Regions from separate parts of the Mesorhizobium sp. M0633 genome, predicted to be linked through region 1. Evidence: predicted binding sites of a transcription regulator. Region 1 holds the regulator's gene; the other holds the start of a gene.
The links. The regulator PhoB, encoded in region 1, activates phosphate uptake and scavenging genes when phosphate is short. The targets are predictions, from matches to a motif close to TGTCATNNANCTGTCAT.
Positions count from the first base shown of each region.

Region 2: the regulator PhoB is predicted to act here: its motif matches at 6,835-6,851, upstream of olsB (l-ornithine N(alpha)-acyltransferase).

Region 1 covers NZ_JAMYQC010000008.1:59,913-76,009, forward strand. The annotation lists gene NKI47_RS10650 (sigma-70 family RNA polymerase sigma factor) at 1-239, opposite strand, end outside; gene NKI47_RS10655 (NepR family anti-sigma factor) at 243-446, opposite strand; gene NKI47_RS10660 (response regulator) at 664-1,458, shown strand; gene NKI47_RS10665 (DUF1328 domain-containing protein) at 1,685-1,849, shown strand; gene NKI47_RS10670 (sensor histidine kinase) at 2,041-3,075, shown strand; gene NKI47_RS10675 (hypothetical protein) at 3,208-3,378, shown strand; gene NKI47_RS10680 (YMGG-like glycine zipper-containing protein) at 3,725-3,970, shown strand; gene NKI47_RS10685 (CHASE domain-containing protein) at 4,070-5,692, opposite strand; gene NKI47_RS10690 (ATP-binding cassette domain-containing protein) at 5,822-6,616, opposite strand; gene NKI47_RS10695 (sugar ABC transporter permease) at 6,694-8,058, opposite strand; gene xylF (D-xylose ABC transporter substrate-binding protein) at 8,201-9,241, opposite strand; gene NKI47_RS10705 (ROK family protein) at 9,528-10,772, shown strand; gene phoB (phosphate regulon transcriptional regulator PhoB) at 10,782-11,471, opposite strand; gene phoU (phosphate signaling complex protein PhoU) at 11,488-12,195, opposite strand; gene pstB (phosphate ABC transporter ATP-binding protein PstB) at 12,228-13,031, opposite strand; gene pstA (phosphate ABC transporter permease PstA) at 13,028-13,879, opposite strand; gene pstC (phosphate ABC transporter permease subunit PstC) at 13,883-14,872, opposite strand; gene pstS (phosphate ABC transporter substrate-binding protein PstS) at 14,932-15,993, opposite strand.
Region 2 covers NZ_JAMYQC010000004.1:186,007-202,103, forward strand. The annotation lists gene NKI47_RS05995 (helix-turn-helix transcriptional regulator) at 1-238, opposite strand, end outside; gene NKI47_RS06000 (DUF1772 domain-containing protein) at 345-830, shown strand; gene NKI47_RS06005 (RsmD family RNA methyltransferase) at 919-1,980, shown strand; gene NKI47_RS06010 (TrmH family RNA methyltransferase) at 1,981-2,844, shown strand; gene lspA (signal peptidase II) at 2,871-3,347, shown strand; gene acuI (acrylyl-CoA reductase (NADPH)) at 3,399-4,388, shown strand; gene NKI47_RS06025 (PAS domain-containing hybrid sensor histidine kinase/response regulator) at 4,477-6,765, shown strand; gene olsB (l-ornithine N(alpha)-acyltransferase) at 6,915-7,790, shown strand; gene grpE (nucleotide exchange factor GrpE) at 7,958-8,593, opposite strand; gene NKI47_RS06040 (hypothetical protein) at 8,830-9,033, shown strand; gene NKI47_RS06045 (fatty acid desaturase) at 9,160-10,182, shown strand; gene NKI47_RS06050 (DJ-1/PfpI family protein) at 10,331-10,951, opposite strand; gene NKI47_RS06055 (DUF934 domain-containing protein) at 11,087-11,623, opposite strand; gene NKI47_RS06060 (phosphoadenylyl-sulfate reductase) at 11,722-12,486, opposite strand; gene NKI47_RS06065 (nitrite/sulfite reductase) at 12,461-14,131, opposite strand; gene NKI47_RS06070 (DUF2849 domain-containing protein) at 14,205-14,510, opposite strand; gene cysG (siroheme synthase CysG) at 14,507-15,958, opposite strand.

The DNA.
Region 1 (16,097 bases):
ACCTCGCGGCCGCGCTTGCGCATCTGCGAATAGAATTCGTTGCGCAAGATCGTGAACAGCCATGCCTTCAGGTTGGTGCCGGGCTGGAAGCTTTCATGCTTGTCCCAGGCCTTGACCAATGTTTCCTGCACCAGGTCGTCGGCCTTGTCGGCGTTTTGCGTCAGCGACACGGCAAAAGCCCGCAGGCTCGGGATCGAGCCGAGCAAGTCGGTCTTGAAGCCCTGGGAGACGGCCGCCATGCCTCAGTCCTTCTTTTGTACAGGTTCGGCCTTTTCCAACTGGCTGAGCAGTTGGGCGAAGCGATCCGGCACATTGTCGGAGACCAGCTCGTCATAGTATTGTTTGAGTTTGCGGCCGATTTCCGAGTTCGGCCCAAGCGGGTCGCGGGAAGCAGCCCGGCGCCCGTTGCCAACGCCACCCATGGTAGCTTTCGTCATGTTCTTCATTTCGCCCTTTTGTCCCAGCCTTAAGCCGCCCTTCAACACATAACGCAATGCAAGCGGCAGCCTCGTCTGGTTGCCCAACCCGCCTTTAAACGCCAGCCTCACATATTAGTTCCGCACGATTGGAACCTTTTTCAAGGAGCCAGCGTTTCAATAGCTAGGCTTGCAAACCGTTTTTAGCTGTAACATGCAATCACGTCATATGAGGGAGACGTCCACTATGAGCCTATCAGCAACCATCGCTCCGCACCTGCCGTTCCTGCGCCGCTTCTCGCGCGCCGTATCCGGATCGCAAGAGAGCGGCGACGCGCTGGTCGCCGCAATGCTCGAGGCCATCATTGCCGATGTCGACATCTTTCCGGACGCATCGAACGACCGTATCGCGCTCTACAAGGTCTTTGCCAAGCTCTTCACCTCGGTGGCCATTCGCGTTCCGCAGGAGCATGCCCAGTCGGCATGGGAACAGCGCGCCGCGGCCAATCTGAATGCAATTGCGCCTCGTCCCCGCCAAGCCTTTCTGCTGGTTGCGGTCGAAGGCTTCAGCGAAGACGAGGCGGCGGAGATTCTCGACGTCGACGAACAGCAATTCTCCGAACTTCTCGCGCAGGCGAGCAACGAGATCTCCCGTCAGGTGGCAACCGACGTGCTGATCATCGAGGATGAGCCGCTGATCGCCATGGATATCGAGGAAATGGTCGAAAGCCTCGGCCACCGCGTCGTCGGAACGGCGCGCACCCACGCCGAGGCGGTGGCGATGTTCGGCAAGGCGCGGCCAAAGATGGTGCTTGCCGATATCCAGCTTGCCGACGGAAGTTCGGGCATAGCGGCCGTCAATGAGATCCTGTCGTCGACCTCGGTACCGGTGATCTTCATCACCGCCTTTCCCGAGCGCCTGCTCACCGGCGAGCGGCCGGAACCGGCTTTCCTGGTTACCAAGCCGTTCAATCCGGACATGGTCAAGGCTCTTATCAGCCAGGCCCTGTTCTTTGACCGGCACGCGAAAGCCGCGGCATGAAACAGCGGACGGCCGAACTGCGGCCGCCGAGACAGCCGCTCTCTCGGATCAGATGGGCGTGACGCCGGCTCAATTCACTGGCAACCAACTGGGGCAACCAACTGGACCTTTCCACACACCGCGGCAATTCGGGCCCTGAAGATTTTCAGCATCGTCTTTTTCGGAAAATGGTGGAACAAACGGAGGCGAATCACGTTTTCACCGCAGCATTGGAAGGAGATCGATCATGCTTTACTGGGCGCTCGTATTTCTCGTCGTGGCGATTATCGCCGGTGCGCTTGGTTTCGGCGGCATCGCTGGCACCTCGGCCGGCATAGCGCAGATATTGTTCTTCATCTTTCTCGCCTTCCTGATCATATCGCTTATTGCCGGCCTGATCAGACGAGCGTGAATGCCAAGCGGCCATTCAAGCGAACACTGGAAGCCGCACCCCTCAAACGGTTTCCAGCCACCGCCGGGCAGTGTCCTCCAACGGGATGCCGCTCGGCGGACCGCTTTTTAAGGCTTGATACGAACCTCCTCCTTTTGGAACCCATTTTTCCGCGAACCGTTCAGCCCGACATGGGTTGAGCAAATTGACCGATGCGTTCCAGAGTCGGAAAAATGAAAGACCGCGGCCAGAGTGATGAGATCATCGCTTTGCATCCCGCCGAAAGCGGGATGCAGCTTGGCCGGGCCCTTCTCCATGCACTGCACAATGCCGGGATTTCCGTCCTGTACCAGGATCGCGAGATGAAGACGGTGTGGGCGCGCAACATGCGCGCGCCCTGGACTTCCGATGCCTCCGACAACACCGGCATCTTGCCGCCGGCGCAGGCAGAGCGTATCGGCGCCGCCAAGCACGACGTCATCGTCTCCGGCAATCCTCAACATCTTGAACTCAGCGTGCCGGCCGATGACGGCGCCCGCTGGTTTCAGGTGTGGATAGACGCCGACCGCAGCGAGACCGGCGCGGTGCAGGGCGTCGTGACCACCATGGTCGAAACAACCGAGCAGAAACGCCGGGAGCAGACGTTGAAGGCGCTGCTGCGCGAAGTCAGTCATCGCTCCAAGAACCTTTTGGCCATCATCCAGAGTATCGCCACCCAGACGGGCCGTTATTCCGGCAGCATTGACGATTTCCTGACGCGCTTCCGCGGCCGATTGCAGTCGCTGGCCTCCTCGCAGGATTTGGTTACGTCATCCAACTGGCGGGGAGCGGCGCTGCGCGAGCTGGTTTCCGGTCAGGTCGGCAGGTACGGCGCGGATCCCTTGCACAGCCTACGCTTCCGCGGCGCAAATCCATATCTCAACCCCAATGCCGCCTTGCACATCGGCTTGGCCATGCATGAGCTCGCCGTCAATTCGGTCAGCTATGGCGCACTGTCGCGCAGCGACGGTTTCGTCGAGGTGACGGCCGATCTGACGGCAGCTTCCGCTGGCGAGCCTGCGCTGTCGCTGACATGGGCCGAAGTGATCGGAGCCAACGACAATCAGCGCAGTGAGAAGCGTTTTGGCAGCGTCGCGCTCGAACGCGTCGTGCCCACTTCATTGAATGGAACGGCGACACTTGAGATCACCGGGAACCGCCTCGAATACCGCCTTGTCGTTCCTCACGGCAATTTCGAGACGGATTAACGAGCGGCGGTCGCCGCGCGAAGGCTTGCTGCGCATCGCCATCTTTAACCGACTGTTCACCATAAAGTCCGATCCTGTGCGAACGTGTCGATCCACCGGATTGAGTTTGGCACAAAATGAAGGGAATGGGCCTTGACGGCTGCCGACTTGAACAGACTGGAACAGGCCGCTCGCGTCTCGATGGGCGGTTTTCAGGATCCCGACGCGTCCGCAGCGCCCGCGCCTCGTGCTTCGCCCCTCCGCTTCGCCGCTATCGCGCTTATGGCCGCGATCGTCCTGACCGCCGCGTCCCAACTGATCTGAATCGAACTCGCCTCTGCTTGATCGCTTTGAAACCACTGCCCGAGTGCTCGGCCGTGCCCGTTCGCGGTCACCGACCTGCCGGGCCAGGCCCAACATGTCGTCGCCAGATGCCTTGCCGTCGATCCGGTGCTCGAGGACGACTATGACAGGATCGTCTGGAACGTGCGTCCCAGCGGCACGCTCGATGCGTCCTTGGAGATTTCCGGGTTCGTGGTAGCATCGAACGGCGCACGCCCCGAAAAAGACTATCTTAATCAACAATGAAATCGTGCGGGCAAAGGCCGTACTTTCATGCTAAATGGCGGCTGGAGCTTATTAAAGTGAGGACAAAAGTGAGGATGACTCCATGCGGAAGATGATTATTGCCATGGTTGCCGTGGTTGCGGTCAGCGGCTGCACCACCACGGAAGAGAACGTGGGTATCGGCACTGTGGGCGGCGCGCTCATTGGTGGCGCTGTCGGCGGCGGCAAGGGCGCTTTGATCGGCGCCGGCGCTGGTGCGATTGGCGGTCTGCTCGTTCGCCGTCTGCAAAATGGCTACTGCCAATACAGAGATCGTCACGGCCGGATTTACACAGCTCGCTGCAACTAGTTTCGAGCTCCAGGCGAACAGCAAACGCGGAGGCAGGCCACCTGTCTCCGCGTTTGCCCTTTTAGAGCGCTGTTGCGACGCGGCCCACGAGACGGCGTTTCAGGCCGGCAGCGGAACCTTGATTTCCACGTTCAAGCCATCTTCGCGAAAATCGCGCCTGATTGTGCCACGCAATTCGCGCGTGACGTTGAGATCGATCAGTCTGGTGCCAAAACCGCTCTTTGCCGGTGTCTCGAGCTTCTTCTGACCGGCCTCGCGCCAGTTGAGAGCCAATGTCCGGGTGCCGCTACGGGCGTCGAGCGACCAGTCGACCTTCAGCGCACCGACTGAATTGCCGGCTTCGCCATGCTTCAGCGCATTCGTCGCCAGTTCGTGAAAGACGAGGCCGAGTGCCTGCGTCGTCTTTTCATCGAGAAGAACCTGCGGTCCCGACAGCAGCCCTTCAGGAAGCTCGCTGCCGAACACCTGGCCTAGCTCGATGCGCAGCAGGTCGCCGAGATCGGCTTTCTGCCAGCGTGAGCGCGTCAGCATGTCCTGGGAAGCCGCCATCGCCTGCAGCCGGGCCGAGAAAGAAGCCGAGAATTCCTGGACGTCGGTCGTGTGCGATGCTGTCTGGCGCGCGATTGCCAGCACCCGCGTGATCGAGTTCTTGATGCGATGCTTCATCTCCTGCAGCATCAGGTCTTTTTCCAGCAGGCTCTTTTCGGTCGTTTCGTGAAGCAGCGAGACCGCCTCATAGGCCCGCTCCTGATAGCGGGCCACCAGCGCGATGGCGCCCGCAAGCAGCAGTCCGAACAATCCGAGCATCACCGGGATGGCGCGCGAGGAAGGTTGCGAGAAAGCACTTGTCGGCCTGAACAGGACGACCCACGGCCGGCCGGCGACGGTGATCTTGCGGGTGACCAGCAGCCTGTCGCCGAGGCTCGAAACAGGCGGCGTTTCCGATTGGAACAGCAGGTTGTCGCTGTCCACCGTGCCGTCATAGATCTCGGTGTTGACCGGCAGCAATGGTGCCCGGCTGAGCGCAGCCTGGAACAGATCACGGGCGCGGAAGGCCGCATAAAGGAAGCCGGCAGTCGAGGATCTCGTCGCGTTCACGGCGTCCGGCGCGGTTTCGACATTGAGCCGGACGAAGACGAGGAACCCGGTAAAGGTCTGCGCGGCACCCGTATCCTTGCCGAACTGCACGAGCCCGCTGGCGTGCTGCTGGTCGTCGGTCATCGCCTTTTCGATCGCCTCGCGCCGCGCCGGCCCGGTGAACATGTCGTAGCCGATGCTGGATTTGTTGGACGGATCCAGCGGTTCGAACAGCACGATGGGCGTACGCCACGGTAAGTTCGTGTCGGGATAGATCGGATGGCTTGCGCCGTGATCGTGCAGGATGTCGCGCTCGACCGCCGCCTCGTTGCCAGTTTTCGCCAGGCGAAGGAAACCGATGCCGCGCAGGCCGGCGAAATTATTCTCGATGTCGAGCGCGTTGAAGAAGGCCTTGAACTCGCCCTGCGAGATACCGCCATTGCGTGCGTCGAACAGCGCCCGGGTCGAACGCAGCAGCGACAGGTCCAAGTCGATGCGGCTTTCGATCCGGTTAAGCGCGTCGTCTGCCGTCGCCTCGAATTTAATGCGGGCCGCCTCCTGGGTGGCAAAATAGGCAAAACCCGCCATCGTCAGGCTGATCAGCGCGACGGCGATAAAAGCGACGGTCGGAAAAAGCTTCTTCAATTGCTGATACGTCCCGTGGACGGTTCGGCATCTTTATGGGCAAGTCCTGACGCCAACACAATGGCGAGGCCAATGCATGGTGACGGCTGGCACATTTTGGCGGCTTGTGATTAGCCGGCTAATTCTCGTTCATGCGGCGATCTTCAGCGCGCCCGGCCCCGGAATGGCGCCGGGTGGGCACTTGCCGAGGATGATCATGCCGAGCACCTCGTCCTGGGTGACGTCGGTTGTGCGCGTCGTTCCGACAACCCGACCGTTCTTCATGACGCAGACACGGTCGGCAAGCTCGAACACGTCGTGAATATCATGGCTGATCAGGAAGATGCCGATGCCGTCGGACTTGAGCTGCCTGACCAGTTCGCCGACCTGCGCCGTCTCTTGCGGCCCGAGTGCCGCCGTCGGCTCGTCCATGATCAGGATGCGAGCATTGAACAGGATGGCGCGGGCGATCGCCACCGACTGCCGCTGGCCGCCCGAAAGCTTTACCACCGGCTCCTTGAAGCGTTGGAAACGCGGATTGAGCCTGCCCATCACCTTGCGCGCCTCGGCCTCCATGGCGACGTCGTCGAGCGTACCCCAGCCGGTCATCAGCTCGCGGCCGAGAAACAGGTTGGCGGCCGCATCGACATTGTCGGCCAGCGCCAGCGTCTGGTAGATCGTCTCGATGCCGTACTTCTTGGCGTCGCGGGGATTGGAGATCGAAGCTTCCTCGCCGTTGACGAAAATCTGGCCCGCATCGCGCTTGTAGGCGCCGGACAGGATTTTTATCAACGTCGATTTGCCGGCACCGTTGTGACCGAGCAAAGCCATCACCTCGCCCGGGAAAAGGTCGACAGAGGCATCGTCGACGGCGCGAATGCCGCCGAAAGCGATGGAGATGTTGCGCATGTCGATCAGCGGCGTGGGAGCGGTTTTGTCTGCCATGCTCGTCCTTCCTCCCTATAGATCCTGCTTGAGCATCAAGTTGTACGAAAACCGGTTTCCACCTTGCGGGATCATGCTCAGACCCGTTTGCGATAGACGGTATCGAGCCACACCGCGACCACCAGCACGGCTCCGACAACGATGCTCTGCAGCGGCGAATCGATGCCGAGCAGCACCATACCGGACTGCAGCGACTGCATCAAAAGCGCGCCGAGCATGGCGCCGAGCACTGTGCCGGAGCCGCCGGCGAGCGACGTGCCGCCGATCACCGCCGCCGCGATGACCAGGAGCTCGTCCAGCGTGCCCAGCGCATTGGTCGACGAGTTCTGCCTGGCTGACGAGATCGCTGCGGCGATCGTCGCCAGCACGCCCATGATCATGAACACCTTCATGGTCACCCAGCGCGTGTTGATACCGGCAAGGTTGGCTGCTTCCGGATTGCCGCCGATGGCGAAGACATAGCGGCCGAAACGGGTACGCTTGGCGATGAAGGTCATGATCAGCCCTACGGCTACAGCCATCAGCACGGGTATGGCGATGCCATGGGCGATGAACAGCCCGCCTTCGGGAACGGTTATATTGTTGGCCGCCGCATATCTGTTCACGATGCCGACCGGCCAAGGATAGGAATTGGCAAGCCATATGGCGCCCATGATGACAAGGCAAGTGACGGCCCCGAGGAACGTCTCGGCCCAGATCGGGCGTAACGGGAAGCGGAACCGCTTGCGCTGCACCCGCCCGTTGAGCAGCATGAACACAACCGCCAGGCACGCGACAATTCCGACGATCCAGCTCCATCGCGCACCGATCGAACCCGTCGGTCCGCCGCCCATCAGCTGGAAAGTGGCATCCAGCGGCGCAATCGTCTGCCCACTGGCGACCCACCATGCGGCACCCCGCCAGACCAGAAGGCCGCCCAGCGTCACGATGAAGGCCGGCACCTCGAGATAAGCGATGATGTATCCCTGGAACGCTCCGATCAGAAGGCCAAGCGCGAGGCCGATGGCCAGCGCCAGGATCCAGATCCAGGGGTTGCCTAATTGCAGACCGACCATTCGCACCAGGAAATGCACCTGCGCAAAACCCATGACCACGCCGATCAGGCCTTCGGCGGAGCCGACCGACAGGTCGATATTGCGCATGACGATAACCAGCACCATTCCGGCGGCCATTATGGCCACGGCCGAAGTCTGCACCGACAGGTTCCAGAGATTGCGTGGCGTCAGGAAGGTCCGGCTGTCGAAGTCGAACGGATTGACGCCGAGCCGTACGCTAGAAATGACATGCAGGCCGACCCAGATGACCAGCAGCGCGCCGACCATGCCGAGCATGCGCGTGTCGAGTTCGGTTGCCTTGAGAAATCGGGCAACAATGCCGAGTTCGGATTCCCGTGCCCGGTCTGTCGTGCTGTCGACCGGCGTGTTGGACGTCGTGTCGGTCATGATGTTTCTCCCGCCGGGTTGCCGTCTGCCGCGGATGCCGGAAGCAGCCTAGAAGTTATCCGCCGGAAGCGGAAAAACAACTCTTGTTGGAAAAACGCCGCGGCGAGCGGCCGCGGCGTTCGGACTTTTCGGAAACGTCGGCTCAGTTGCAGACTGCAACAGTGCCAGCCGTCACCCCGGCGCAGACCTCTTCTTTCTTGATCCAGCCGGCGTCGATGACGACGTTGAGGTTGTCCTTGGTGATGGCGACCGGGGTCAGGAACAGCGACTTGACGGTATTGCCGCCGGGCGTGGTGAAATCCTTCACGCCGGCAATGTCGGTCATCTGCTTGCCGTCGGCCAGTTGCGAGGCGATCTCGGCGGCATTCTTGCCGAGCTCGCGCGCATCCTTCCACACCGACACGGTCTGTGTGCCGAGCGCGATGCGGTTCAGCGCGGCGTGGTCGCCGTCCTGGCCCGAAACCGGAACCGATCCGGCCAGCCCTTGCGCCGTCAGCGCGGCGACGACGCCGCCGGCAGTGCCGTCATTAGCGGCGACCACGGCATCGACCTTGTTGTCGTTGGCGGTCAGGAACTGTTCCATGTTCTTCTGAGCGTTGGCCGGCAGCCAGCCGTCCGTATAGGCCTCGCCGACATTCTTGATCTTGCCGCCGTCAATGGCCTCCTTCAGCACCTCCATCGAACCGGCAAACAGGAAATCGGCATTCGGATCGGAACCCGAACCCTTGATGAAGACGTAGTTGCCTTCCGGCTTCACCTTGAAGACTTCGCGGGCCTGCATGCGGCCGACTTCCTTGTTGTCGAAGGTCAGATAGAACACGTCCTTGTTCTCGATCAGCCGGTCATAGCCGACGACCGGGATGCCTTCGTCCAGTGCCTTCTGCACGGCCGGCCCGATGGCCGAGGCGTCCTGCGCCAGGATGATCAGTGCGCTGGCGCCCTGCGAGATCAGGCTCTCGACGTCGGTGAGCTGCTTGCCGGGGTTGGACTGTGCGTCGGCGGAAATATACTTGTCGCCTGCGGCCTCAATGGCCGCCTTCATTGCGGCCTCGTCGGTCTTCCAGCGCTCTTCCTGGAAGTTCGACCAGGAAACGCCGATGACCTTGTCTTTAGCCTGCGCCACCGACGCCAGCGCCAGCGTCATGGCGACACCCGCCAGAATGGCGGTCGTGAATTTCTTCATCATATCCTCCCTGCGCCGCGTACGGCGTGACCAATTGGCTCAAAGACCAGCTTAGAAGCTCTAATTTTTTCGAGCCTCGAAAAAATACTGGCCCGATCTCCGGCTGCTGTCAACATCGATTCTGATGGATTTTGATGACTCTGCGAGTTTTTTCGAGCGTCGGAATAAACGATGACAGCGCAACCTGCATCTGACACTATTTGCCTGCGTCCGACACTATTTGTCGGACATTACCGACGGCTTCCGGTTCATGAGCGGCCGCCGCAACCGGGAGGAAAGCAAAACAATGTCGGTCGGAATCCGCCATGACGATTTGCGCCGGCGCAACCGGGCGATGGTGATCTCGGCGGTGCGCCGGGCCGGCCAGCCATCGCGTACTGAGATCGCAGCTACTACCGGCCTCAGTCATTCGACCATATCGGCGATCTCTTCCGACCTGATACGGGAAGGCATCCTCGCCGAGAGCAAGGCAAGTGAGCCCGTTTCGTTGAAACGCGGTCGTCCGCAGGTCGGCCTCGCCCTCAACCCGGAAGCGGCGGCGGTGCTGACCGTGGTGTTGTCGCTGAATTTCCTGTCGGCCGCCATTATCGACTATACGGGACAGGTGGTCGCCGAGGAACAGCGCCGGCTGGACACGCTGACCATGCCGCGCGACGAGCTGATCCGTGAATGCATGGCCATCGTCCGGCGCCGGCTGCAGGATCCAGACCTTGACGTCCGCAGTGTCGCCCGCATCGCCCTGGCGATTCAGGGCATTACCGACTCCCCTGCACGCGCCATGCTGTGGTCGCCGATCACGCCGCAGACCGACATCGCCTTTGCCGACATGCTGGAGGACGAATTCGGCATCCCGGCAACGGTGGAGAACGACTGCAACATGATGGCGGTGGCTTTGCGCTGGCGCAATCCGGATCGCTATCGCGACGACTTCATCGCCATCCTGCTTTCGCATGGCATCGGCATGGGGCTGGTGCTGAAGGGCGAACTGTTCACCGGGACGCATTCCTCGGGTGGCGAATTTGGCCACATGATCCATCGTCCGGGCGGCGCGCTCTGCCGTTGCGGGCGGCGCGGCTGCATCGAGGCCTATGCCGGCAACTACGCCATCTGGCGCAACGCCAGGCAGATGAGCGAAGAAAGCGAACCGATCGCCGACGTCAGCGACGCCGACATGCGAGCACTGGCGGCCCGGGCGCGCGAGAAAGATGGGCCGGAACGCGAGGCCTACCGCAAGGCCGGCGAAGCGCTGGGTTTCGGTCTCGGCTCGCTGTTCGCGCTGATCGATCCGGCACCGGTCGCGATGGTCGGCGCCAGTGCCGCCGCCTTCGATCTGATCGAGCCGGCCTTGCGGAAGGCAATCGCCCAGACCGCCGGCGGCCAGCATTCGGGCTCGATCTCCTTCGATACAGAGCCGAACGAATTGCCGCTGATCCGCGAAGGCTGCGCGATGCGGGCGCTAAGCTTCGTCGACCAGGAGATTTTCGCGCCGGGCGCGCAAATGAGGCCCAGCGTCAGAAAGAACGTAGCCTGACCAGGCGGGTCAATCTTCCCTGATCGCATAGCCGGCACCGCGGATGGTGCGGATGACATCCGGCATCCGGCCGTTGTTGACGGCTTTGCGCAGCCGCCCGACATGCACGTCGACGGTGCGTTCGTCGATGTAGATTGTCTCGCCCCAGACATTATCGAGTAACTGGCTGCGCGAGAAGACACGGCCCGGATGCCGCATCATGAACTCGAGCAGCCGGAATTCGGTCGGCCCGAGCCTGATTTCGCTCTTCTTGCGATAGACCCTGTGCGATTCGCGATCGAGCACGATGTCGCCGACCTTCAGCACGCTGGACAGCACTTCCGGCTTGGCGCGCCGCAGCAGCGCCTTGACCCTGGCCATGAATTCCGGTGTCGAAAACGGTTTGACCAGATAGTCGTCGGCGCCGGTCGAAAGCCCGCGCACCCGGTCGCTCTCCTCGCCGCGCGCGGTCAGCATGATGATCGGCAGCCGCTCGGTTTCGGGGCGCACCCGCAACCGACGACAGAGCTCGATGCCGGAAACCGCTGGTATCATCCAGTCGAGCACCAAAAGGTCGGGCACATTCTCCTGCAAACGGATCTCGGCTTCGTCGCCGCGTGTCACCACCTCGACCTGGTAGCCTTCGGATTCGAGATTGTAGCGGAGCAGCACACCCAATGGCTCCTCGTCCTCCACCACCATTATGCGTGGTGCGATCATCGGCTGGGCACCCCCATCATGTCACCGGTGCGGACATTGTCGTTTCGTCCTGCTTCGGACGATTGACCGGCAATTGCTCGCCGGTCAGCACATAATACGCATTTTCGGCGATGTTGGTGACATGGTCGCCGATCCGCTCCAGATTCTTGGCGCAGAACAGCAGGTGCGTGCAAGCGGTGATGTTGCGCGGATCTTCCATCATGTAGGTCAACAGCTCGCGGAACACGGACGTGTATTTGACGTCGATGCGCTCGTCGGCGGCACGCAGCTTGGCCAACGCGGCCGCATCGCCTGCAGCATATTCCTCGATGACACCCTGCACCTGGATGAGAACCAGCTGCGCCATCGCGTCGATGGAATGCGACAGGTCCCGCGGCGTGGCGCTGAGGCCGACCGCACTCACGCGCTTGGCGATATTCTTGGCAAGGTCGCCGATGCGTTCGAGGTCGCCCGCCATGCGGATCGCTCCGACCACATGGCGAAGATCGTGGGCCATCGGCTGGCGTTTGGCGATCAGGGTGATGGCGCGGTCGTCCAGTTCGCGTTGACGCGCATCCATGATGGCGTCGTCGGAAACGACGCGTTGCGCCAGCACGTTGTCGGAATTCAACAGGGCCTTGGTCGCCCCGCCGACCATCGAACCGGCGAGGTCGGCCATGTCGCGGATCAGCTTGCTGATCTGCTCGAGATCCTCGTCGAAAGAAGCGACTGTGTGTTCGCCCATGGTCCTGTCCTCATATGCATGATCGGAACGGCTCAGCCGAAGCGGCCAGTGATGTAGTCCTGCGTGCGCTTCTCGCGGGGCGACGTGAAGATCTTCTCGGTCCGGTCGAACTCGACCAGTTCACCCAGATACATGAAGGCGGTCTGGCGCGACACGCGCGCCGCCTGCTGCATGTTGTGGGTGACGATGACGATCGTATAGTCGGCTTGCAATTCGTCGATCAGTTCCTCGATCTTGGCAGTCGACAGCGGGTCGAGGGCCGAAGCCGGTTCGTCGAGCAGAATGACTTCCGGCTTCACGGCCACGGTGCGGGCGATACAGAGCCGCTGCTGCTGGCCGCCGGACAGGCTCAAGCCGCTGGCGTTGAGCTTGTCCTTGACCTCGCTCCACAGCGCGGCGCGCTTCAACGCCTGTTCGACGCGGCCGTCCATCTCGGACTTGCCGAGGTTCTCGTAGAGCCTGACGCCGAAGGCGATGTTCTCGTAGATCGACATCGGGAACGGCGTCGGCTTCTGGAACACCATGCCGATCTTGGTCCTGAGGAGGTTGAGATCCTGCGACCGGTCGAGAATGTTCTTGCCGTCGAGCAGCACCTGGCCCTCGGCCGTCTGTTTTGGGTAGAGCTCATAGATGCGGTTGAACACACGCAGCAGCGTCGATTTCCCGCACCCCGAAGGGCCGATGAAGGCCGTGACACTGCGCTCAGGCAGTGACAGGCTGATGTCCTTCAGCGCCTTGCTCTGGCCGTAGTAGAAGTTGAGATTCTTGACCTCGATCTTCGTCTTCTCGACGACCGTTTCGGCCATCGTCATGTCTGGGGACAACATCTGTGTCATCTGTCCTCTCTGCGTCCGGTAAGGCTGCGGGCGAGGATGCTCAAGCCCAGAACCGTCAGGGTGATTATGAGTGCGCCGGTCCACGCCAGTTGCTGCCATTCCTCGTAAGGGCTGAGAGCGAACTGGAAGATGGTCACCGGCAGGCTGGCCATCGGCGCGTTGATATTGCTGCTCCAGAACTGGTTGTTGAGCGCGGTGAAGAGCAGCGGCGCCGTCTCGCCGGAAATGCGTGCTATCGCCAGCAATATGCCGGTGACGATGCCGGACAATGCGGCGCGGTAGGCGACCGAACGGATCACCACCCAGCGTGGCGCGCCGATCGCGGCACCGGCTTCACGCAACGCGTTCGGCACCAGGTTGAGCATGTCTTCAGTGGTGCGCACGACCACCGGAATGACCAGGATGGCAAGCGCAACGGCGCCGGCAATGGCCGAGAAATGTCCCATTGGCCGCACCATCAGCTCATAGACAAACAAGCCGATGATGATCGACGGCGCCGACAACAGGATGTCGTTGATGAAGCGGACGACGGTGGTGATGCGCGAAAAGCGTCCATACTCGGCCATGTAGGTTCCCGCCAGCACGCCGATCGGCGTGCCGACGACAACGGCGATGATCGTCATCAGCAGGCTGCCCGCGATGGCATTGAGCAGGCCGCCGGCCTCGCCCGGTGGTGGCGTCATCTCGGTGAAGACCGCGAGCGAAAGCCCGGCTGTGCCCTTATAGACCAGTGCGCCGAGAATGAGCGCCAGCCAGGCAAGCCCGATGCCGGCGGCGACGACGCAAAGCGCCATCATCACCGAATTCCTGGCTTTGCGGCGGCTGTGGAGCGATGAGGATGTCGACATCGGTCAGGCTCCCGTACGGGCGTCGATCCGCATCAACATATAGCGGGCGGCGGCAAGGATCAGGAAGGTGATAACGAAGAGGATCAGGCCGAGCGAAACCAGCGAGGAGGTGTAGAGGTCGCCGTCGGCCTCGGTGAATTCATTGGCGATGGTCGCCGAGATCGTCGTGCCCGGCGCGAACAGGGAGGCACTGATGCGGTGGGCGTTGCCGATGACGAAGGTCACCGCCATGGTCTCGCCGAGCGCCCGGCCCAGGCCAAGCATGACGCCGCCCATGATGCCGATGCGGGTATAGGGAATGACCACGCGCCGGGTCACTTCCCAGGTCGTGCAACCGATGCCATAGGCCGATTCCTTCAGCACCGCCGGCACCGTATCGAAGACGTCTTTGGTGATCGAGGTGATGAAGGGCAGCACCATGATGGCAAGGATCAGCGCCGAGGTCAGAAGGCCGATGCCGTAAGGAGGGCCGGCGAAAAGGCTGGATAGTCCCGGCACGCCGTGGAAGACGTTGATGATGAAGGGCTGTATCGCCGTCTGCAGGAACGGCGCGAACACGAACAGGCCCCAGATGCCGTAGATGATCGAAGGAATGCCGGCCAACAGCTCGACCGCTATGCCGATCGGGCGCCTGAGCGGGCGCGGGCAGAGCTCGGTGAGAAAGACTGCAATGCCGATGCCGATCGGAACCGCGATCAGGATGGCGATGGCCGCCGTGACCAGGGTGCCGTAGATCGGCGCCAGTGCGCCAAATTTTTCCGTGACCGGATTCCAGCTTTCAGTCGTCAGGAAGGAGAAACCGAAGGACGACAGCGCCTGCCACGAGCCGGCAAACAGCGAGATCGCGACACCGCCGAGGATGACCAGCACAAGAATTGCGGAAGCGCGGGTGAGTCCGCGGAATATGGCATCGGTGAGCGCGAAGCGCCGCACCGTAGCTTCCCTGGCCCGGGCTGCTGCAGATGATGGCATGGCATCGGAAGCGATGGTCATTGGGTCCTCGCGATTAAAGGCAACAGGGAGGGCGCCGTCGACGCCCTCCCTGGAGGAGATTACATAGCCGAGTAGAGCGGCTTGCCGTCGTCGCCGACAACTTCCTTGGCCCACATGGCCTTGACGCTCTCGACCACCTTGTCGGGCATCGGAACGTAGTCCAGCTCGCCGGCCATCTCGTCGCCCTTGTCGTATGCCCAGGCGAAGAATTTGAGCGCTTCGCCGGTGGTCGCGGCATCATCCGGCTTCTTGTAGAGCAGGATCCACGTTGCCGCCGTCATCGGCCAGGACTCGGCGCCCGGCTCGTTGGCGAGGATGACGCCATAGCCCGGCTGCGAGCTCCAGTCGGCATTGGCCGCTGCCGCCGAGAACGCCGCCGCGGCGGGCTCGACCTTCTTGCCGTCCTTGTTGATCATATCGGTGTGGGTGAGCTTGTTCTGCTTGGCGTAGGCATATTCGACATAACCGATCGCGCCGCCGGTCTGGGAGACGTTATTGGCAACGCCCTCATTGCCCTTGGCGCCGATGCCGACCGGCCATTCCACGGCCTTGTCGACGCCGACCTTTTCTTTCCAGTCCGCGCTGACGTCGCCGAGGTAATAGGTGAAGTTGAACGTCGTGCCCGAACCATCGGAACGGTGAACGACCGCGATCGCCTGCGAAGGCAGCTTGACGTCGGGATTAAGCTTCTTGATCGCTTCGTCATCCCAGCTCGTGATCTTGCCGAGGAAGATGTCGGCCAGCGTCGGGCCGTCGAGAACCAACTCGCCCGGCTTGATGCCTTCGAGATTGACGACGGGAACGATGCCGCCCATCACCATCGGGAATTGAGCCAGTCCGGACGCTTCAAGCTCGTCGCCCTTGAGCGGCGCATCCGAAGCGCCGAAGGTAACGGTCTTGGCTTTGATCTGCTTGATGCCGCCGCCGGAACCGATCGACTGGTAGTTAAGGCCAATGCCGGTGTCTTTCTTGTAGGTGTCGGCCCACTTCGCATAGATCGGGTAGGGGAAGGTGGCGCCGGCGCCGGAGATGTCCGCGGCGAGCGCGGCGGACAGGGTGAGGGTGGTCGTCGCCGCAGCCATTGCAATCGCAACGGCCGCCGAGCGGATGAAATGTCTCATGTGGCCTGCTCCTGTTCGGAATATGGTCTCTCGGCGCCATTCCTCCGGCGCCCGCTGAGGCCAATAGCCCCCGATTATTACAGTCGCATGACAGTTTCATGTCG
Region 2 (16,097 bases), on a different contig from region 1:
TCGCCTCGATCTCCTCATCGGTGAACATCAAGGGCGGCAGCATGAAACCGGGCCTGAGCACGTAACCCAACCCCGCCTCGCCCTCGATCGGCGCGCCCTGCCCCTGCAGCGTGGCGATATCGCGATAGAGCGTGCGGATCGACACACCCATTTCGCCCGCAAGGCTGCGGCCGCTGACCGGCCGGCGATGCCGGCGCAGGATCTGGATCAGGTCGAGCAGGCGTTCAGCACGGGACATGAATCATGACCTGGTTTCAATCACGATAGAGCCCCAGCACTTTCGGCGGCAAGCGACATGGTGGCGGACGGGAACGTCTGCGCCCTGACGCCGTTGTCCGGCCATTATGGATATACGCGGGTTCCTGTTGTTCTGGTCGGTTTTGACCGCCATCGTCGCTGCGCTCAGCCTCGGACCATCCTTCGCCCATGTGCTGGAATCGGTGCCGCGGCTGACCAGATGGCCGCCTTCGCTCTGGCGTGAAACCACTGTCTTCAACGCTCAGTTCCAATTCTTCGCGATTGTCGGCGCACCGCTGGACGTGGCCGCGATCGCCTGTCCGGGGCTTCTCGCCTGGATGCTGCGCAGCGACCGCCCGGCATTCTGGTGGATTTTGGCCGCCACCGTGCTTTATCTGATGGCCCTCGTGGCGTGGTTTACCCTGGTCAAACCGGCAAACGATGTCCTGGCCACCTGGGTGCCTGGACCGATCCCGGACAATTTCGAAAGTGTCCGGAGCAGCTGGGAAACCGGCCATATGGTCGTCACCGGCTTCAAGGCCGTTGGTTTCATAGCGCTCGCAGTCGGCCTGCTTTCGATCAGGCGCGGCTGATCCGGTTGCACACGTCGGCAGCCCTTTTGTTGCGCCGGTCAATGTGCTGTGGCAGAAGCGGCGAGCCGCCTTCCGGAGATGCGCCTTCTTGAAACCTTTTCGCGACAAACGCCGCGACAGCCGCCCGCCCGCGAAGGGCGGGGCGGAGCAGCCGCGGCGGCGCGACGCCGGCCTGACCGCCGGTTCGGAGCCTAAACTGCAGGACCGGTCCGAGCCGAAAGCCACGCCGCGCCCTCTATCCCGCCGCGATGGCGCGCTGCCTGCCGAACATCTGCCGCTGATCCTCGAGGTCGGCCCCAATCAGGACTACGCGCTGCTCGACAGCGGCGCCGGAGAAAAACTCGAGCAATACGGCCCCTACCGCATCGTTCGGCCGGAGGGCCAGGCGATCTGGCAAAAGGCTTTGCCGGCCAGGGACTGGGAGCGCGCCGACGCCATTTTCACCGGCGATACCGACGAGGAAGGCATCGGCCGCTGGCGTTTCCCCAAGACGCCGCTCGGCGAGACCTGGCCGATGAAGCATGACGGCATCGATTATCTCGGCCGCTTCACCTCGTTTCGCCATGTCGGCGTCTTTCCCGAGCAGGCCTCGCACTGGGACCACATGGCCGGACTGATCGCGGCGGCAAAACGGCCGGTGAAGGTGTTGAACCTGTTCGGTTACACCGGCCTTGCCTCCTTGGTGGCGGCGCGTGCCGGCGCCGAGGTCACCCACGTCGATGCTTCCAAGAAGGCGATCGGCTGGGCGCGCGAAAACCAAGAAATGGCGGGCTTGTCGCAAAAGCCGATCCGCTGGATCGTCGATGATGCCGTGAAATTCGCCGAACGCGAGAAGCGCCGCGGCAGCCGCTACGACATCATCCTGTTCGACCCGCCCGCCTATGGCCGCGGACCGAAGGGCGAGGTCTGGCAGCTGTTCGAGGATTTGCCGGCGCTGACCGATATCTGCCGCGCGATCCTGACGCCGAAGCCGCTCGCTGTTGTGCTGACCGCCTATTCGATCCGCGCCTCTTTTTTCGCCATCCATGCCGTGATGCGCGACACCTTCGCCGGCATGGGCGGCACGGTCGAGTCGGGTGAATTGATCATCCGCGAGAAATCTGCCGGTCGGGCGCTGTCGACCTCGCTGTTCTCACGCTGGGTGGCCTGAATGAGTGCGTACGAACGGCACGCGGGCGCGCCAGGGCAGGTGAAGGAAGTCACCAGCCTCGCCAACCCGCTGGTCAAGGACATCAAGGCGCTCGCGCTGAAGAAATTCCGTGACCAGCAGAATGCCTTCATGGCCGAAGGCCTGAAGCTGGTCATCGACGCGCTCGATCTCGGCTGGTCGATCAGGACATTGGTCTTCGCCAAGGCCGGACGTGGCAATACGGCGGTTGAAAAGATCGCGGCGCGCACGGTCGCCGCCGGCGGCACCGTCCTTGAAGTTTCGGAAAAAGTGCTGGTCGCCATCACCCGCCGCGACAATCCGCAAATGGTCGTCGGCGTGTTCTCGCAGAAATTCCTGCCGTTGAAGGACATCCGCGCCCGTGACGGCGACGTCTGGGTGGCGCTCGACCGCGTCCGCGACCCCGGCAATCTCGGCACCGTCATCCGCACGGTCGACGCTGTCGGGGCCAGGGGCGTCATCTTGGTCGGCGAGACCACCGATCCCTTTTCGGTCGAAACGGTGCGCGCCACCATGGGCTCGATTTTCGCCGTGCCGGTCGCCAAGGCGTCGCCCGAAGCTTTTCTCGCCTGGCGAACGAGCTTTCCCGGCCTCGTCGCCGGCACCCATCTGAAGGGTGCGGTCGACTACCGCTCGGTCGATTTTTCAAAAGGCCCGGTGCTTTTGATGATGGGTAACGAGCAGCAAGGCCTGCCTGACGAGCTTGCCGCAAGCTGCGACAAACTGCTGCGGATACCGCAGGCCGGCCGCGCCGATTCGCTCAACCTTGCGGTGGCCACCGGCGTCATGCTGTTCGAGATCCGGCGCGGCGCGCTGAAGCTCGGCCCGGAGGATGCCCGATCGTGACGTCCCAAACCGTGAAACTGCAAACTATGAAGTCCTGGAGCCCCTACGCTTTTCTGGTTGTCGCCGCGATAGCGCTCGACCAGTGGCTGAAATATCTGGTCGAGACCGGCCTTGCCTTTCAGGAAAAGCTCGATCTCCTGCCTTTCCTGGCGCTGTACCGCACCTACAACACCGGCATCGCGTTTTCGCTGTTTTCGTCCTTCGGCGACACCGGCCTGGTGGTCGTCGCGGTTGTGGTGGTCGCTTTCGTGCTCTACCTTGCGGCCCGCACGCCGCCGGGCCACCTGCTTGCCCGCATCGGCTTCGCGCTGATCGTCGGCGGCGCGCTCGGCAATCTGATCGACCGCGCTATCTACGGTCATGTCATCGACTATATTCTGTTTCACACGCCGGTCTGGTCCTTCGCGATCTTCAACCTCGCCGATGCCTTCATTTCGGTCGGTGCCGTGCTGGTCGTCTTCGACGAACTCATTGGCTGGCGGCGCGGAGCGTCGAGCGATTGACCTCACTCGCCTGGCGCCGCACATTCTGATCTGCAAGCCCGAGGAGAAAAAATGCCCGAAACCTTCAAAGCCATCCTCGTTTCGCGTGACGCCGAGAAAAACCAGTCAGTCGCGGTGACCGAGCTTACCGAGGCAGACCTGATGGAGGGCGACGTCACCGTCGCGGTCGAGGCGACGACGGTGAACTACAAGGACGGTCTTGCAATTACCGGCAAGGCGCCGGTAATCCGCCGCTGGCCGCTGGTGCCGGGCATCGATTTCGCCGGCACCGTCATCTCGTCTTCCAATCCCGACTGGCGCGAAGGTGACAAGGTCATATTGAACGGCTGGGGCGTCGGTGAGACGCATTTCGGCGCCTTTGCAGGGCGCGCCCGCGTCAAGGGCGACTGGCTGGTGCCGTTGCCGGACGGCATGAGCCCGCATGATGCGATGGCGGTCGGCACCGCCGGCTACACCGCCATGCTTTGCGTCATCGCGCTGGAGCGCCACGGCATCGTGCCCGATCGCGGCCCGGTGGTGGTGACCGGCGCTGCCGGTGGCGTCGGCTCGGTCGCGGTCTCGATCCTGTCCAGCCTCGGCTATCACGTCATCGCCTCGACCGGCCGCGCTGCCGAAAGCCCCTATCTGATCGACCTCGGCGCCGCGGAAGTGATTTCACGCGACGAGCTCACCCAGCCGGCAAAACCGCTCGCCAAGGAACGCTGGGCCGGCGGCGTCGATGCGGTCGGCAGTCACACGCTGGCCAACGTTCTGTCGATGACCTCCTATGGCGGCGCCGTCGCCGCTTGCGGCCTCGCCGGCGGCATGGACCTGCCGGCAAGCGTCGCCCCCTTCATCCTGCGCGGCGTCTCGCTGCTCGGCATCGATTCGGTGATGGCGCCGAAGGCGGTCCGCCTCGAGGCCTGGCGCCGCATCGGCGCCGATCTCGACCACGCAAAGCTTGCCAGCCTGTCGACGAGCATCGGCTTCGACGGCATCATCGGCGCCGCGCATGACATCGTCGAGGGTAAGATCCGCGGCCGCGTGGTGGTGGATATGTGAGCCCCCAAGGGATAAAAAAGAGCGCGACCGCTAAAATTCGAGCGATCAACCACAACCTTCGATAAGCTCTGTCTGGCAGGATTTCCGTATGATTGCGGAACCCGGCATCAGAGAGGCGGAACCAGCCGAACGGGCCGACGGGACGGCCCCCGCGGCGCCAGGACGGCAGCCTGTCGCCGCGCCACCGCTGGCGCCGGAACTGCCGGCCTCCAACCGCGAAGGCCTGCCCTTCCTGACGCTCGTCGCCATCGTCGTGCTGGCAGGCTTTTCGCATCTGACCGGGGCGCCGATCTTCATCACCATCGGCCTTTTGGCGACAGCCATCGCCGGGCTCGCCATGCATCTGCGCAACAGGCGCACCGAGCGCCGCGCGGTGGCCCTGCTCGATGCCACGACCGCCCGCAGCCGCGCCGAAATCGAGACGCTGGCCGACCGCATGTGGGAGATGCAGGAGAGCGAGGAGCGCTTTCGCGGGCTGATCGATGCACTCGGCGATCTCGTCGTCCATCGTGACCGCGACGGCCACATTGTCTACGCCAACAAGGTTTTCGCCGACCTTGTCGAAACCGACCAGCGCGACCTTGCCGGCAAGACCCTGGCCGAACTAGGCATCGATGTCGGCATCGTCCCCGACGCCGCGTTTTCCGACCATGAATGCCTGAGTTCCACCGACGTCGCCATTCGCACGCCGGACGGCCCACGCTGGTTCTCTTGGATCGAGCTGTCGGTGCGCGACAAGGACAGCGGCGCCGTTTCGCATCGCGCCATCGCCCGCGACATCACCGCTCGCAAGCGCGCCGAATCCTCGCTGATCACCGCCCGCGAGCGGGCCGAATATGCGAGCCAGGCCAAATCGCGCTTCCTCGCCACCGTCAGCCACGAGATCCGCACGCCGATGAACGGCATCATGGGCATGGCCCGGCTTCTCGCCGACACCAGCCTTTCGCCCGAGCAGCGGACCTATGTCGGCGCCATCTCGACCTCGGCCAGCGCGCTGCTGGCGCTGATCGAGGACCTGCTCGACTACTCCAAGATCGAGGCCGGCCGCTTCGATCCCGAACCGCAGCCGATGTCGGTGCGCGAGATCGCCGACAATGTCATCGAGCTTTTGGCGGCGCGGGCTTTTGCCAAGGATATCGGCCTCGGCTGCCATGTCGAACCCGACGTGCCGCAGCTGATCACCGCCGACCCCGGCAGGGTCAGGCAGGTGCTGCTCAATCTCATCGGCAACGCCGTCAAGTTCACCGACAGCGGCGGCGTCCTGGCAAGCATCGCCCGCGTCCGCACCGAAACCACCGACCGCATCCGCTTCACCATCACCGACACCGGCCCCGGTCTGCGCGAGGAGGACATGGAGCGCATATTCGAGGACTTCGAACAGGCTGACGGCACCTCGACCCGTGCGCATGGCGGTGCCGGCCTCGGTCTCGCCATTTCCAAGCGTCTTGTGACCGCCATGGGCGGCACTATCTCTGTGTCGAGCCGGCTTGGCCAGGGGTCCGAATTCGTCTTCGAGATTCCCGCTATTTCCGCCGTCGAGGCGCCGCAGATCCGCCAGGACGCGCTGTCGGGCCGGCATGCGGTGATCGTGTCGAAGAACCTGGTCGAGGCCGAAGCCCTCGCCCGCACCATTCGCGCCAATGGCGGCACGGTCGATCTGGCCACCGCCGCCGCCCAGGCCACCGCTTTCGCCGAGGGCTGTGACGTGCTGCTGATCGATGCTGCCATGGAGCAAAGCGACGGCAGGCTGCTCAGGCGCCTGCGCCAGAGCGGATTTGCCGATTGCGAGGCAGTGACGCTGATCGCGCCGACCGACCGCGGCATGCTTGGCGAGTTCCGTGCCAATGGTTACGCCACCTTCCTTGCGAGGCCGGTGCGCGGCGAGACATTGCTGCGCGTGCTCTTGACCAGCCACGCACCGGTCGTCGCCGAGCCGCAACTGCAAAAGCGCGGCGCGCAGGCGGGGCACGCCATTGGCGCCCGCCAGCAGGGCCTGTCGGTGCTGATCGCCGAGGACAACGACATCAACGCCATGCTGGCCCGCGCCACGCTGCTGAAGGCCGGGCATCGCGTGAAAGTGGTCGGCAACGGCAAGGCCGCCGTCGAGGCGGTCATCAGCACCGGCCACAAGCACCGTTACGACGTGGTGCTGATGGACTTGCATATGCCTGTCATGGACGGCCTGGACGCCATCGCCGCCATCCGCCGCCATGAGGAGGAGACCGCGGTGCCGCCGGTGCCGATCATGGTGCTGTCGGCCGACAGCCAGGAAAAGACCCGCCACGCCGTGCTCGCTCACGGTGCCAGCGGCTTCGTCACCAAGCCGCTCGACCCCGATGCCCTGGTTCATGCGGTCGAAGGGCAAGCGGCCGCCTGAGGCACAACATAGACGGTTGATAGATTACCCAGCCGACGAAGTATTGCCCGCAGAGCCGTATCACGGTACTGTCACAATCCTGTTGCACCTACACCGTATCCCCGTGCCAAGAGGGATGGCTCGAAGGAGAATCACTCGTGCATACAGTCATGCCGGAATGTGATGCTCGGCCGAACGCCAGCGGGCCTTTGCTCGTCGGCCGGAACGCCGATGCCGTCATAAAAGGCGCATCGCTCGGCCGCATCGGCAATCTCGAAGTGCGGCTCGCCCGCAACGAGGCCGAGATCGCTGCCGCGCAGGAAGTGCGCTACCGGGTGTTCTACGACGAGCTTGGTGCCAGGAAGGACCTGTTCCAGATGCAGGACCGCCGCGATGCCGATCGCTTCGATCCCCTCTGCGATCATCTGCTGGTCTTCGATACTTCGCTTTCCGGCCCCGAGCATCGCCGCATCGTCGGCACCTACCGCCTGCTGCGGCAGGAGATTGCCGCGGCCGCCGGCGGCTTCTATTCCGAAGGTGAATTCGAGCTGACCAAGCTGATCGCGCGGCATCCCGGCCAGCGCTTCCTCGAGCTCGGCCGCTCCTGCGTTCTGCCGGAATACCGCTCGAAGCGCACCATCGAGGCGCTGTGGCAAGGCATCTGGGCCTACATCAACCATTACGGCATCGGCGTGATGACCGGCTGCGCGTCGTTCCACGGCACCGTGCCGGCGGCACATGCGGAGGCGCTGACCTATCTTGCCCACCACTGCCGGACGAATTCATCCTGGGACGTGCGCGCCGTCGCCGGGCGCTATTGTTCCATGGATCTGATGCCGATCGAGGCCGTCAATACCAAGGCGGCGATCGCCGCGATGCCGCCGCTGGTCAAGGGCTATCTGCGCGTCGGCGCGCGCATTGGCGACGGTTGCGTCATCGACCGTGAATTCTCGACGGTCGACGTGTTCGTGGTGATGCCGGTCAAGGAGATCGGCGCCCGCTACGTCAATTATTATGGCGGAGAAGCGCAGCGGTTTGCGGCCTGAGTAGTGAATAGTGAGTGAATAGTGAGTGAATAGTGAATAGTGAATAGAACCTAGCACTGACTGCTGGAGCAGCAATTGGCTACTCACTACTCACTACTCACTACTCACTACTCACCATTCACTACTCACCATTCACTACTAACCATTCACTATTGACCATTCACCATTCACGCATCTTTCTCAGCCTGCTCGTTGACCGGCCCCGGCTCCACCGGCGCTTCGCTTGCGACATGCTTGGGGCCGCCCTTGGCGACGCCGACCATGGCCGGCCGCAGAACACGCTCGCCGATCGAATAGCCGGGCTGCACGACCTGCACGACCGTGTTGGCCGGTACGTCGGGATTGGGCACCTCGAACATCGCCTGGTGGAAATTCGGATCGAATTTCTCGCCCTCGGGCTCGAGCTTCTTCACGCCGTGGCGTTCCAGCGCCGACAGCATGGCGCGCTCGGTGATCTCGACGCCGTCGATCAGCGCCTTGAAGCCGGCATCGCCCGAAGCCTTGGCCTCCTCCGGGATGGCATCCAGCGCACGGCGCAGATTGTCTGACACCGAAAGCATGTCGCGGGCAAAATTGGCAACCGCATAGGCGCGCGCATCGTGGACGTCGCGGGCGGTGCGGCGACGCAAGTTCTCCATGTCGGCCGCGACGCGCAGCGCGCGATCCTTCAGCTCTTCGTTTTCCTTCAGAAGCCGCACAAGCGCTTCATAGTCGCCGTCGACGCCACCTTCCCTTGGCTCCGCGCCAGCCTCGGTCTTCTCGGCTTCATCGGGCGCGCGTTCGTCTTTTGCCTGGTCGCTCATCGCCGTTTCCCGTCATTTTCGAATGGTGTGGATTTGCGCCCGATATCGAGGTTTAGCGGCCAAAAATCAAGGGGCAAGCGCTACTGCAGCCGCTGTCGCGGCTTGATGGCGGACGGCGCAGACCTTTCGATTTTAATTCAAACTTTACCGTACCCGACGGCTTTGCTTGCCAGCATACTACAATGCGGGAACCATTCCTCCCCTGGAAGAGTTTCGAAGCCGACACAGGATTTTGGATGATGCCCCGCAGGAATGGCGAAAAACGCGACGGGCTCGCCGGCGATATCCGGCGCCAGCTCGGCACCGAGGCGACCAAGCGCTTTCTGCGCACCTTGCCGGCCTTCCGCACGGAGTCCGATATTCCCGACCGTCTGAAGGAATTGCTCGACCGCCTGGACGGCGTCGAAGCCAAGGTGGTCGCAGGCGGGCGCCGTCGGTAGACACCATCGCAAGCAACGCGACCTGCGATTGCGGCCGCAATTCCTCGCCATCGCGCGACATTTACCCGCAGTAACTTTGCGTGATCTCCGCCTTGCGGCAGCGCGCCGCTCCGCCTATGTTTCATGATGAACATGATTTCCCCCGAAGCTGTGGCAAACAGCAAGCGCGCCTGGTTGAAAATCCTGTCGCGCTATAAAAAGCCCGACAGGCGTCGCAGCGCCGTCGAACTCGCCATCACCCTCATTCCTTTCGCCACGCTGTGGGCATTGTCCTCGGCCGCTTATGCCTATGGCCATTGGTGGGGTCTGGTCCTCATCCTTCCGGCCGCCGGCTTTCTGGTGCGGATCTTCATGATCCAGCACGATTGCGGCCACGGCTCCTTTTTTGCCAATCGCTATGCCGACGACTGGATCGGCCGCGTCCTTGGCGTGCTGACGCTGACGCCCTACGATTGCTGGCGCCGCGCCCACGCAACCCATCACGCCAGCGCCGGCAATCTCGACGAGCGCGGCACCGGCGACATCAAGACACTGACCGTCGCCGAATACCGGCAACTGTCGTGGCGGGGCCGGCTCGCCTATCGCCTCTATCGCCATCCGCTGGTGATGTTCGGCCTTGGCCCGATCTGGATTTTCATTTTCGAGCAGAGACTGCCCTTGGGCATGATGCGGGGCGGCCTCACCCCCTGGGTGTCGTCGATGTCCACCAACCTAGCCATCACGGTCATAGCCGCTCTGCTCATCTGGTTCGTTGGCCCCGGCGCGTTTCTGGTCGTGCATTTGCCGATCGTCATCCTCGCCGGATCGGCCGGCATCTGGCTGTTCTATGTCCAGCATCAGTTCGAAGAGACGGAGTGGACAAAGGACTCCGAGTGGGAATTCCAGCACGCTGCCCTGCACGGTTCGTCCTATTACGACCTGCCGCCGGTGCTGAACTGGATCACCGGCAATATCGGCGTCCACCACGTGCACCACCTCTCGGCCAAGGTGCCATGCTACCGGCTTCCGGAAGTGCTGAGGGACTATCCGGAGCTGCGTGAGATCGGCCGCGTCACACTCCTCGACAGCTTGCGCTGCGTCAAGCTGGCGCTGTGGGACGAGAGCCGCAGCAAGCTGGTATCGTTCCGCGAAGCGCGGATGGCCGTGTAGACGCACCGCCGCACCTAAAGCGCGTCGCGCTCGACCGGCCTCATGCGACGCGCTTTAGGTTCTTGTTTATGCATGCCGTTATCGCAAAACCGCTGAACACTTTTGCGCGACATGCGTTAGGGGTGCGGCGGGGCTCCACATTCCGAGCTTAAGCTGCCTGGCGCTGGTCGCGCATCAGGATCTCGCCCTGGCGGATCTCGGTGCCCAGCACTTTCAGGCATTCGCGCATGAACGCGGCAAGGCCCGGCCAGCCCTTGGCCGACACCAGATTGCCGTCGACATGGGCGCCGGTCGGTGCAACATCGATATAGATGCCGCCGGCCAGCGTGACTTCCGGCTCGCAATATTGCAGCGCCGCGACTTCGCGGCCGCGCACCACGCCGTCGACCGCGATCAGGATCTGCACGCCGTGGCAGATGGTGAAGATCGGTTTTCCCGTCTCATGGAAATGCCGCACCAGCGCCTGCACGCGCTTGTCGATGCGGATATATTCCGGGACGCGCCCGCCCGCCGCGTAGACGGCATCGTAGTCGGCCGGATTGACCTCGGAAAACGTCTTGTTGAGGATGTAGTCGTGGCCGAGCTTTTCCGTATAGGTCTGGTGGCCCTCGAAGTCGTGCAGCGAGGTCTTCAGGATATCGCCGGCCTTCTTGTCGGGGCAAACGACATGGACGGTGTGGCCCACCGCATGCATGGCCTGTTCAAAGACGAAAATCTCGTACTCCTCGCTGAACTCGCCAACGAGCATCAATATCTTCTTGCCAGCCATACCCGGTTCCTCCCTTGTGGCCACATTTATTCGGATCGCGAAATAATGGGCCTATCCTAAGGCGGAGAGGCGCAAAATAAAAGGCTGAATCGGGAATGTGGTCCGACCAGAAGGCTTCTGGCCCTCTGGAGCGGATCAGCCGGCGCGCACCCGCCGCCAGGAATATTTCGGGCCTTTGGCCTCCGGCTTCACCGCCGGCTGATAGAACAGCGGCAGTCCGCCTGTGCGGCCTTGCTCGAGCCGCTTCAGCAGCACTGGGTGCGATATCTCGAATTCATCGAAGCCGACCCGCAGCATATGCGGCAGCTGATCGATCAGCACCTGCCCGGTGGCGCGCATAGCGCCTGCAAAATGATAACGGCTGCGCAGCAATTCGCCCTTGGAGAACGAGCGGCCGTCATTGAACGCCGGAAACGCCAGCGCCACCAGCGACAGCTGATCGAGCAGGCCTGCGATCTTCTCGAGCTGATCGCCGGGCTGCAGCAGCACACCGATGCGCTCCTTCGCCGACCGCCGCACCTCCGGATCGAGGCCGAGAAACGCCTGCAACGGCAGGATGAAACGGCCATTGCCGACCAGCGCCTCGGCACTTTCGGCATGAACCCACTCGTCCTCGCGGAACCCATCCGGTGTCCACAGCCGCATGGCGTTTTCGGCTATCAAGTCGCTCATCAAGAAAATTTCCAAGTCCACAAGGTTCTAAAGTGCAAAACACCTCAGGGTGTGTTGAGATTCAGATCAGGCCGGCATCACTTGAATATCAACATACCCTAAAGCGAGGCGTCGGTCAGCGACCTTTCCAGCCCCGACAAATGGATGCCGCATTCGGTCTTGGCGTGCCCGGCCCAGCGGCCGCTGCGCGCGTCGTCGCCCGGCTGCACCGGCTGCGTGCATGGGAAACAGCCGATCGACAGATAGCCATAGGCGACCAGCGGGTTTTCACGCAGCGCATGCGCGCGCATGTAGCCGGCCTGGTCCGATGTCGTCCAGTGCGCCAGCGGATTGATGCGGATGCGCGAGCCGACCGCCTCGAACACCGGCAGCGCTGCCCGGGTCGCTGCCTGGAAGCGCTTGCGGCCGGTGAACCAGGCGCGGAACGGCTCGACGCCGCGCGCCAGCGGCTCGACCTTGCGGACGTCGCAGCAGGCGTCGGTGTCGGTCTCGTTCAGATTGCCGGTCGGGTCGATCCTTGCCAGCGCCGCATCGTCGGGCCTGATCACCCGGATATCGCTCAGCCCGAAATCGGCGGCCAGCGCGTCACGATAGCCGAGCGTCTCCTCGAAATGCTTGCCGGTGTCGAGAAAGATCACCGGCAGCGTGCGGTCGATCTCGGCGATCATGTGCAGCAGCACCGCCGAATCCGCGCCGAAGGACGAGACGGCGGCGATTTCGCCGTGAAAGAACTCCCGGGTCGACCGCTCGATGATCTCCAGCGGCTTCAGATGGCCGTAGAGCGCGTCGAGACCCGCCGCTTGGGCGGCGATGCCGGCCTCGACGTCGACGATCCGGTCAAGCGGCCTTGGCTTCGCCAGCATAGAGCGCCTCCTTGAACGGCGCGGGACCGACACGGCGGTAGGCGTCGATGAATCTTTCGTTTCTGTCCAGCCGAAGCCCGAGATAGGTTTCGACGATCTGCTCGATGGCGTCGGTGATCTCTTCTGAACTGAAGCCGCGGCCGATGATCTCGCCGACCGAGGTGTTCTCGTCGGCCGAGCCGCCGAGCGTCACCTGGTAGAGTTCGGCGCCTTTCTTCTCGACCCCGAGGATGCCGATATGGCCGACATGGTGATGGCCGCAGGCATTGATGCAGCCGGAAATCTTCAGCTTCAATTCGCCGATCTCGCGCTGGCGCTCCAGCGAGGCGAAGCGCCGCGAGATTTCCTGCGCCACGGGAATCGAGCGCGCGGTTGCCAGCGCGCAATAATCGAGGCCGGGGCAGGAGATGATGTCGCTGACCAGGTTGGAATTGGCCGTCGCCAGCCCGATATCGACAAGCGCGTCATAGACCGCCTTGAGGTCGGCCCGCGCGACATGCGGCAGGATCAGGTTCTGCTCGTGACTGACGCGCAGCTCGTCGAAGGAATATTTTTCGGCAATGTCGGCGACCGCTTCCATCTGGCTGTCGGAGGCATCGCCCGGCGTCTCGCCGATGCCCTTGAGCGAGATGGTCACCGCCGCGTAGTCGGGATGGCGATGGGTGACCACATTCTGGTCCAGCCATTCGGAAAAGCTCTTGGAGTCGAGGCGGGCAAGCTTGACCGCCTCGTCGCCTTCCGGCCGGTCGACAAGCGCCGGCGGCGCGAAATAGGCATCGATGGCGCGGATGTCTTCTTCCGGCAGCCTCAGCTCGGCGTCCTTCAACTCCTGCCATTCGGCCTCGACCTGGCGGGTGATCTCCTCGACGCCGGTCTCATGGACCAGGATCTTGATGCGCGCCTTGAACTTGTTGTCGCGCCGGCCATAGAGGTTGTAAACGCGCAGGATCGCCGTGCAGTAGGACAACAGATCCGCTTCGGGCAGGAAGTCGCGGATCTTCTTGGCGACCATCGGCGTGCGGCCCTGACCGCCGCCGACATAGACGGCGAAACCAAGCTCGCCGGCGGCGTTCTTCTTCAGGTGCAGGCCGATGTCGTGCGTCTGGATGGCGGCGCGGTCGCGCTCGGCGCCGGTCACCGCGATCTTGAATTTTCGCGGCAGGAACGAGAACTCCGGATGCACCGAGGACCATTGCCGCAGGATTTCGGCATAGGGGCGCGGATCGGCAACCTCGTCAGCGGCGGCGCCGGCGAAGTGGTCGGCGGTGACGTTGCGGATGCAATTGCCGCTGGTCTGGATAGCGTGCATCTCGACGCTTGCCAGATCCGCCAGGATCGCCGGGATGTCCGACAGCGCCGGCCAGTTGAACTGGATGTTCTGGCGCGTCGTGAAATGCCCATAACCTTTGTCGTATTTGCGGGCGATGTGGCCGAGCATGCGCAGCTGCTTGCTGTTCAGCGTGCCGTAGGGCACCGCGATGCGCAGCATGTAGGCATGCAGTTGCAGATAGACGCCGTTCATCAGCCGCAGCGGCCGGAACTGGTCCTCGGTGATCTCGCCGGCAAGGCGCCGCGCGACCTGGTCGCTGAACTCGGCGACGCGGGCCTTGACGAAATCGTGGTCGAACTCATCGTAACGGTACATATTCAGATCTTTCCGGGCGCGTCCGCCCGTTATTTTCTTCGTTCGAGCATGATCGGGATCATGCTTGGGTCATCTATGCCGCGCGTGCGGCTTGCGGACGGGCCTGCTTGCCCAGGTCGTTGCGGGTGGTCGGGCCGGCGGCACGGATCTTTTCACGCAGCCGGACCGCTTCGACCGTGCCGTTGGCCACGGTCACGTCTATCAGGTTGACGTCGACCACTTCGTTGTTGGCGGAGGCCTTGGCGCCGATCGCCTCCAGCCGGTCCTCGGCCGCCTTGTCATGGGCGATGTCGGCATGGTCGATGGTCTCGGCCCAGCCGCCATTGGCGTACCAGACGGCTATGCCGTCGGCGAGGCGGTTCGCGGTCAGGACTTTCATTGGTTCACTCCTTGCGCGGCAGCACGGGCCACGCTTTCCTGCCTGTGTGCCGCCAGCGGCTCGGACCGTTCGAAATTGGCGCCGGCGACGGCGTCGCCGATGATTGTCATCACCGGGCCGCTGAGGTCGGCGCGCGCCTCCAGCGACGGCAGGTCGGCGAGCGTGCCGTGGAAACGGCGGCGGTTGGCAAGGCTGGCATTCTCGACCACGGCGACGGCCGTATCCGGCGACAGGCCGGCTTCGATCAGCCGGCCGGCGACCTCGGCGGCGACCGAGCGGCCCATATAGACGGCGACCGTCGCGCCGGAAATGGCGAGCTTTGCCCAGTCTGGCAGCGAATTTCCCTTGAGGTCGTGGCCGGTGGTGAACACCATCGACGACGACACGCCGCGCAGCGTCAGCGGCAGTTCGAAATCGGCGGCGGCGGCGAAGGCCGCGGTGACGCCCGGAACCACTTCGTAGGCGACGCCGGCATCGCGAAGTGCCGCCATCTCCTCGCCGGCCCGGCCGAACACCAGCGGGTCGCCGGACTTCAGCCGCACGACACGCTTGCCGGCGTGGCCAAGCTCGACCAGCAGCGCATTGATCTCGGCCTGGCTCTTGGAATGGCAGCCCTTGCGCTTGCCGACCGGCAGGCGCTCGGCATCGCGACGGCCCATGGCGACGATCGCCTCCGGCACCAGCGCGTCATGGACGATCACGTCGGCTTCCATCAGCAGGCGATGGGCGCGCAGCGTCAAAAGGTCCTCGGCGCCTGGACCGGCGCCTACAAGCGCGATATGGCCCGATGCCGGTTCTGTCGAAAGCAGCAGGCCGACGGCCGCATCATGCGCCTGCGAAAGCTCGCCGGCCTCGACAGCGCGGGCCGGCGCGCCGCCAAAGAAATCGCTCCAGAAGCGGCGGCGGGCATTGCCCTTCGGCAGCAGTCTTTCGGCGGTGTCGCGAAACGATGCGGCGAGCGCCGCGAGCGGACCGAGCGAGGGCGCCAGCATGCGGTCGATGCGGCTGCGCAGCATCTGCGCCAGCACCGGGCCGGCACCTTCCGTGCCGATGGCAATGGCGACCGGCGCGCGGTTGACCAGTGCCGGCGTGAAGAAATCGCATAGCTCCGGCCGGTCGACGGCATTGACCGGAATGCCCAGCCGGCGCGCATCCCCGGCAACGCGGCGATCGAGCGCCTCGTCGCCGCTGGCGGCAAACACCATCACCGCACCATTGAGATGTGCTGCATCATAGGCGTCGGCGATGTGGGCGGCCCCCGTCTCGGCGATAAAGGCCAGCAGCTCCGGGCTTGTTTCATCGCTGACGATGCGCAGCACAGCGCTCGACTGCGCGAGCAGCCGCGCCTTGGCCAGCGCCTCCTCGCCGCCGCCGACGATGGCTACGGCTTCGCCCTCGACCCGCATGAAGACGGGAAAGGCATTGAGCTTGGGCGTGGCTTGCGGCATGACGAGCGGAATCCTGGAACCGTTTGTCAGTTCTACGCGGGGGCGCGAAAAACCAGAAGGCACCCACTCGCGCATCGCTTCGTAGCAGGCAATCTCTTTTCTGCAAGCATGAAGGCCAAGAGAAAAATATTCCACATTC